One region of the Nonomuraea sp. NPDC048882 genome, then DNA from elsewhere that is predicted to be linked to it. Evidence: riboswitches for the same ligand, from Rfam matches in the RefSeq annotation. Region 1 holds a riboswitch; each other region holds the start of a gene.

Region 1 (2,256 bases):
GCCGCTCGCCGGCCGGATGGTGTCCGGCGTACTGGATCATGTGGCCGAACTGCTCGGACCAGAAGTAGGGCACCGGGTCGTAGACCGCCTCCTCCCCCAGCAGCGTCGCGGCGGCGACCTCGGGGGCGTTGAGCGCGGTGTCCCAGTGTTCGACCCTGAGCCTGGTGCCCCAGCGGCGCGACCACCAGGCGGCGCAGTCGCCCACGGCGACGGTGCCGGGCAGCGAGGCGCGCAGGTGCTCGTCGGTGACGACGCCGTTGTGCAGGTCGATGTCGGCATCGGCCAGCCATCCGACGGCGGGCCGTACGCCGATGCCGGTGACGACCACGTGGGCCTCGATGAACTCACCGCCCACCAGCCGCACACCGCCCTCGTCCACGGAGTCGACCATGGCCCCGAGGCGCAGGTCGATGCCGTCGTACCAGGGCACGGTGCGCGCGCCGATCTCGGCGCCGACGGCGGTGCTCAGCGGGGCCCGCGCGCTCTCGACGACCGTCACCTCGCAGCCGGCGCGGCGGGCCGCGGTGGCCACCTCGGCGCCGATCCAGCCGGCGCCGATGATCGCCACGCGGGCGCCGGGGACGAGCACGGCGCGCAGCTCGTGGGCGTCGTCGAGGGTGCGCAGCACGTGCTGGAGGCCGTCGCCCGGCAGCCTGATCGGCTCGGCGCCGGTGGCGATGACCAGGCCGTCGTAGCCGATCTCGCCCTCGGTGGTCTCCACGACGCCGGCGCGCAGCGACTTGGCGCTGACGCCCGGCCAGAAGTCGACCTCCAGGGCGTCGAGGTCGGTGTCGACGAAGCTCGTGTCGGCCTCGCCCTTCAGCACGGCCTTCGACAGCGGCGGCCGGTCGTAGGGCCGATGGCGCTCCTCGCCCATCAGCGTGATCCGGCCGGTGAATCCGCGCCCTCGCAGGGCCTCGACCGTACGCAGGCCGGCCAGGCCCGCTCCCACCACCACGACATGGTTCACGTTCAAGACCATAACGGGGGCGGTGCACGGCCGCCGCACCGAGGCCGTAGGCTGTGGAGGTAAGACGCGCGGGAGTCCGGCCGTTTCACCGGGCTGAGAGGAAGGCTGTGACGGGCCTTCGACCGCAAGACACCTGATCCGGATCATGCCGGCGAAGGGAGCGCAGGTGGATGTGATCGTGGGCGGCGGGGTCGTCGGCCTCTCCGTGGCGTGGCGGCTGGCCCGTGAGGGGCGCCAGGTCACCGTGGTCGATCCGGCGCCCGGGCGGGGCGCCTCCTATGCCGCGGCGGGGATGCTGGCCCCGGTCAGCGAGGTGACCTACACCGAGGCGCCGCTGCTGCGGCTCGGGGTGGCGTCGCTGCGCCGCTGGCCCGCCTTCGCCGCCGAACTCACCGAGGACGCCGGGCTCGCGGGCCCGGGTACGAACGTCGGCGCGGCGCCGGGCGCAGCTGCCGAACTCGCCGGTCCGAGGATGGGCGCGGGTGCCGGGCTCGCCGGTGACGGCGCGGCCGGAGGAGATGCGCTCGCGCTGGATCTGCGGTCCGACGGGACGCTTGACGTCGCGTTCGGGGCCGACGACCTGGCGGCGCTGGACGAGCTGGCGGCGTTCATGGACAAGCTCGGGCTGCCGGTCGAGCGGCTCACCGGGCGCGAATGCCGCCGCCTGGAGCCGATGCTGGCCCCGTCCGTGCGTGGCGGGCTGCTGGCGCCCGGCGACGCCTGGGTGGATCCGCGCCGGGTGACCGCGGCCCTGCTGGCCGCGCTGGAGCGGCTTGGCGCCGAGGTGGTGCGCGCCCGCGTCACCGAGCTGCTGCGCGAAGGCGGCCGGGTCACGGGGGTACGCCTCGAGACGCCGGAGCCGTACGGGACCGGGCCTGGCGGCGGGCACGGTGAAGTCAGACCTGGCGCCAAGGCGGAGACCCGTGCGGGCACCAGGACGGGCGCCAGGAAGGAGACCGGCGCGGAGACCCGGGCCGAGATCAGGGCCGAGCGGGTCGTCCTGACCGCCGGCGCGTGGAGCGGCGAGCTGGCCGAGGTGCCGGTGCGGCCGGTCAAGGGGCAGATCATGCGGCTGCGCTCGCCGCAGCCGCTGCTGACCCGGTGCGTACGCGGCACCGTGCACGGCTCGTCGGTCTACCTGGTCCCCCGGGGCGACGGTGAGCTGGTGGTCGGCGCCACCCAGGAGGAGCTGGGCTTCGACACCAGGGTGACCGCCGGCGGGCTCTACGAGCTGCTGCGCGACGCCAGGGAGCTGGTTCCCGGCGTCACCGAGCTGGAGGTCGCCG
Region 2 (2,256 bases), on a different contig from region 1:
GGTCGACGTTCTCCTTGATCTTGTGCATGGGCACGTGGCCCGGCCCCTCGATCATCACCTGGACGTCGTGCTCGCGCGCGATGCCGGTCAGCTCGCCCAGCGTGCGCAGCTCGGCGAACTGGGCCTCGTCGTTGGCGTCCGCGATCGATCCTGGACGCAGCCCGTCGCCGAGCGAGAACGACACGTCGTAGCGGGCCAGGATCTCGCACATCTCGGCGAAGTTCTCGTACAGGAAGCTCTCGCGGTGGTGCGCGAGGCACCAGGCCGCCATGATCGAGCCGCCGCGCGAGACGATCCCGGTCTTGCGGGTGGCGGTGAGCGGCACGTACGAAAGCCGCACGCCCGCGTGCACCGTCACATAGTCGACGCCCTGCTCGCACTGCTCGATCAGCGTGTCGCGGTAGACCTCCCACGACAGCAGCTCCGGCCGGCCCTTGACCTTCTCCAGCGCCTGGTAGATGGGCACGGTGCCGACCGGCACCGGCGAGTTGCGCAGGATCCACTCGCGGGTCTCGTGGATGTCGTCGCCGGTCGACAGGTCCATGATCGTGTCGGCGCCCCACCGGGTGGCCCAGGTCATCTTCTCGACCTCCTCCTCGATCGAGGAGGTGACGGCGGAGTTGCCGATGTTGGCGTTGATCTTGACCAGGAACTCCCGGCCGATGATCATCGGCTCGGACTCGGGATGGTTGACGTTCGCGGGGATGATGGCCCGGCCCGCCGCGACCTCCTGCCGGACGAACTCGGGGCTCACCCCCTCGCGCACCGCCACGAACTCCATCTCCTTGGTCACCAGCCCGCGCCGGGCGCAGCCGACCTGCGTGACCGGCTCACCCGCCGCCCGCCGCGCCTCGATCCACTCCTCCCGCAGGCGCGGCAGCCCACGCCGCGGGTCGGGCTCGAAGGAGGGGTCGGTGTAGGGGCCCGAGGTGTCGTACAACGTCACCACCGAGCCGTTGGACAACCGGACCTGCCGCATCGGCACGCGGAGGTCACCGGAGTAGATCTTGGAAAAGCGCGCGCTGCTCATCGCGCAAACTCCCTTCGCCGGCATTACCCGGAGCAGGTTCTGGCGGTCGGCGGCTGTCAGCCGTCCTCTCAGCCCGGTCTGCACCGGGCTCCCGCGTTGGTCGGCGATGATCGTACCCACGCCTGCCCCCACCCGAAACCTGGCGTCGAGGTTTGACGATCGCCGTGAGCGGTACGGTCCCCATCAGGGGGAACATGAAGAGATTCGCTGCTGTCGCAGGACTACTCGTCGTGATGGCCGCGTCCGGCGCCACCGCAGCCGCCGGGGACGGCATGGACCAGCACGAAGTCAGCCAGGAACAGTACGACACTCTCATCGCCCAGTGCCGCTACGCCGACACGGGCAAGGCCAAGTGCCGTGCGGCGGTCAGAGAGATGTACCGCGTCGGCGCCGACGACAGGCGGCTCGACTGCCGCACCTACTCCGGCGTGACCGTCTGCGGCACGCTGCGGCTCAGCAGGTCCGAGCGCGCCTGCGTCCGTGACTCCCAGGCGAACGGGATCTCGTTCCGCCGCGCCGAGGTCGAATGCTACGCGCTGTCCTGAGGAGCTGAACCTGTGATCATCGTCGGGGTGGACGGCTCCCGCGCCGGCCTGGAGGCAGCCGGCTGGGCCGCCGCCGAGGCCGCGCTGCGCGGATCGCCGCTGACCGTGGCGCACGCCGTGCCCAAGTGGGTGTGCGAGGAGGACACCGTACGTTACGCCGAGGTCGCCCGGTGGATGCGCGAGGGCGCCGACACCGTGCTCGCGGCGGCCCGCGACCGCGCCCTGCGGGAGTCTCCGCAGGTGCCGGTGGAGCAGGTCCTGCTGCCGGGCGATCCCCGTACCGCGCTGATCAAGGCGTCCGAGGACGCCGAGCTGCTGGTCGTCGGCAGCAGCGGCATCGGCGGCGTGCGCGGCCTGCTCGTCGGATCCGTCGCGCACGGCGTCACGGCGCACGCACGGACGAACGTCGTCCTCGTCCACGAACGTCCCCCGGCCGTCCGGGGCGAGATCGTCGCCGGCACCGACGGCTCGCCCAGCGCCGGGCAGGCACTGGAGTTCGCCTTCACCGAGGCGGAGCTGCGCGGGGCGCGGTTGCGCGCCGTACAGGCGTGGGCCTGGCCGCAGGCCGGCGGCTTCCCACCGGCCGACCGCGGCAGCGAACAGGACACGCTGCGCCGGCTCAAGGAGTCGCTGACCGAGCACCGGGAGCGGCACCCTGGCGTCGAGGTGGTGACGGAGGTC
Region 3 (2,256 bases), on a different contig from region 1:
CAGGGCGATGTTCAGCATGGCCACGTCGATGCCCTCAAGGAAGATGGCGCCGCACAGAACGATCAGCACGCCCCACGATCGGGCAGGAACAGACATCGCAAGACCCCCGGTTACTTTTCTGCATATCGGTTATCTCTTGTAACCGTCCTCATCATGGGTCAGCATGAAAGACGATGGAAGACGGCACTTTCGAATCACTCGGTTACCGCGAAGGCACCATGGACGACTACGACGTTTGGCAGTGGGACACCCGGGAGGACTGTGAGGTCAGGCAGATCCTCGACCGCATCGCGGACAAGTGGTCGCTGCTGGTCATCGCCCTGCTCGACTGCCAGAGCCTGCGCTTCACCCAGTTGCGCCGCGAGATCGACGGCGTCAGCCAGCGCATGCTCAGCGTCACCCTGCGCCAGCTCGAACGCGACGGCCTGGTCAGCCGCACGGTCCACCCCGTGGTGCCGCCCCGGGTGGACTACGCGCTGACGCCGCTCGGCCGTACGCTGCACGAGACCATCAAGTCCCTGGTCACGTGGACCGAGGCGCATCAACAGGAGATCGCCGCGGCGCGTGCCGCCTACGACGCGCGGCGCGAGATGATGGAGTCATGACCGTTCCCGAGATCGAGGCGGGCGCCGTTCCCGCCGATGCCTACCTGCTCGACGTCCGCGAGCAGGACGAATGGGTGGCGGGCCACGCGCCGCAGGCCGTCCACATCCCCATGACCCAGATTCAGGGCCGGGTCGACGAGGTCCCCGCCGACACGACCGTCTACGTCGTCTGCCGCGTGGGCGGCCGGTCGATGCAGGTCGCGGCCTGGCTCAACCAGCTCGGGCGCGAAGCGATCAACGTCGGCGGCGGCATGCAGTCGTGGGAGTTCTCCCGCCGGCCGATGGTGAGCGAGACGGGACAACAGCCGTTCGTCGCCTGAATCGGTAACAAGGCCCCCACTATGGCGGTTCTGCCGTCATTAAGGCATGATGAGGGCGCAAATTACATATCGTCGCGGGAGCTCGGGGTGCCGGGCTGAGAGGGCAGCCACATCTGCTGCCGACCGCCGGAACCTGTCCGGATAATGCCGGCGTAGGGAGTGTGCGATGTCGCACGGCGTCGAAGAAGTCCCCCTGACCCTCGAAGGCGAAGCGCCGAAGACTCTGGGCGTGCTCGATCAGGGTGCGCTCTGGGCGAATCTCGGAGTGAGCCTCCTCGGCTTCTCCGGCGCCCTGTTCCTGATCAACCCGCTGGGCGATGCCCCGCTCACCCTGGGCGCCGCGCTCGTGGCCACGGTGGTGGGCAGCCTGATCGGCACCGCCATGGTGGGCCTGTCGGCCATTCCCGGCACCCGTACGGGGCAGCCGGCCATGGTGCTGCTGCGCGGCCTGTTCGGCGCCAGGATCTCCTACGTGCCGACGGTGCTGAACATCGTCCAGATGCTCGGCTGGGGCGCCTTCGAGCTCTGGGTGATCGCCAAGGGTGCCACGGCGATCTTCGGCTCGGTGCCGTACCAGGCGTGGGTGATCGTGGCCGGGATGCTGACCACCGCGCTGACCATCTGGCCGCTCGGCTCGATCCGGCTGCTGCGCCGGTACGTCACCGTCGGTGTGATCATCGCGATGGTCTGGTTCACGGTGTTCTTCCTGCGTGAGGCGCCCCCGCAGACCGGCGGGACGTGGACCGCCTTCCCCGCCGCGGTCGACTACGTGATCGCATTGTCGGTGTCCTGGGTGCCCATGGCCGCGGACTTCGCCCGCCACTCGCGCTCCAGCAGGGCCGCCTTCACCGGCGTGGTCGGCGGCTACACCCTGGCCCAGGTCGCCTGCCTCGGGCTCGGCGTCTACGCGGTGGCGCTGGCGGGCGTCGCCGCGGTGCAGGCCGACGGGACCGCGGTGTTCGGCCCGTTCGTGGCGATGCCGCTGGGCGCGCTGTTCTTCGGCATCCTGGTCCTGCGCGAGACCGACCAGTCCTTCGCCAACGTCTACTCGACCACGATGTCGCTGCAGAACGTGCTGCCGCGGATGGACCGGCGCGTCTTCTCCGTGCTCATCGGCGTGCTCACCGTGGTGATCGCGCTGCTGGTGGACGTCACGTCCTACGGCGCGTTCCTGGGCGTGATCGGGGCCGTGTTCGTGCCGATGTTCGCCGTGCTGGCCGTGGACTACTTCGTGCTGCGCCGCGGCGCCGGCTGGAACACCGCGGAGGACGCGCCCTCACGCTGGTCGATGGTGGTGCCGTGGGCGCTCGGCTTCGTGGCCTACTGGCTGA

The links. A riboswitch is a leader RNA that binds a small molecule or an ion and turns the genes downstream of it on or off. The one in region 1 is predicted to bind thiamine pyrophosphate.
Region 2: another riboswitch for thiamine pyrophosphate. It lies ahead of thiC (phosphomethylpyrimidine synthase ThiC); the one in region 1 lies ahead of AB0C27_RS33210 (FAD-dependent oxidoreductase).
Region 3: another riboswitch for thiamine pyrophosphate. It lies ahead of AB0C27_RS07495 (cytosine permease); the one in region 1 lies ahead of AB0C27_RS33210 (FAD-dependent oxidoreductase).

The regions. Positions count from the first base shown of each region.
Region 1 is NZ_JBEZGB010000010.1:253,244-255,499, reverse strand. Features, by position in the region: gene AB0C27_RS33215 (FAD-dependent oxidoreductase) at 1-970, opposite strand, end outside; TPP riboswitch at 1,029-1,147, shown strand; gene AB0C27_RS33210 (FAD-dependent oxidoreductase) at 1,116-2,256, shown strand, end outside.
Region 2 is NZ_JBEZGB010000027.1:28,125-30,380, reverse strand. Features, by position in the region: gene thiC (phosphomethylpyrimidine synthase ThiC) at 1-1,030, opposite strand, end outside; TPP riboswitch at 1,023-1,135, opposite strand; gene AB0C27_RS51030 (hypothetical protein) at 1,225-1,575, shown strand; gene AB0C27_RS51025 (universal stress protein) at 1,588-2,256, shown strand, end outside.
Region 3 is NZ_JBEZGB010000002.1:491,389-493,644, reverse strand. Features, by position in the region: gene AB0C27_RS07510 (MFS transporter) at 1-96, opposite strand, end outside; gene AB0C27_RS07505 (helix-turn-helix domain-containing protein) at 174-605, shown strand; gene AB0C27_RS07500 (rhodanese-like domain-containing protein) at 602-925, shown strand; TPP riboswitch at 990-1,102, shown strand; gene AB0C27_RS07495 (cytosine permease) at 1,092-2,256, shown strand, end outside.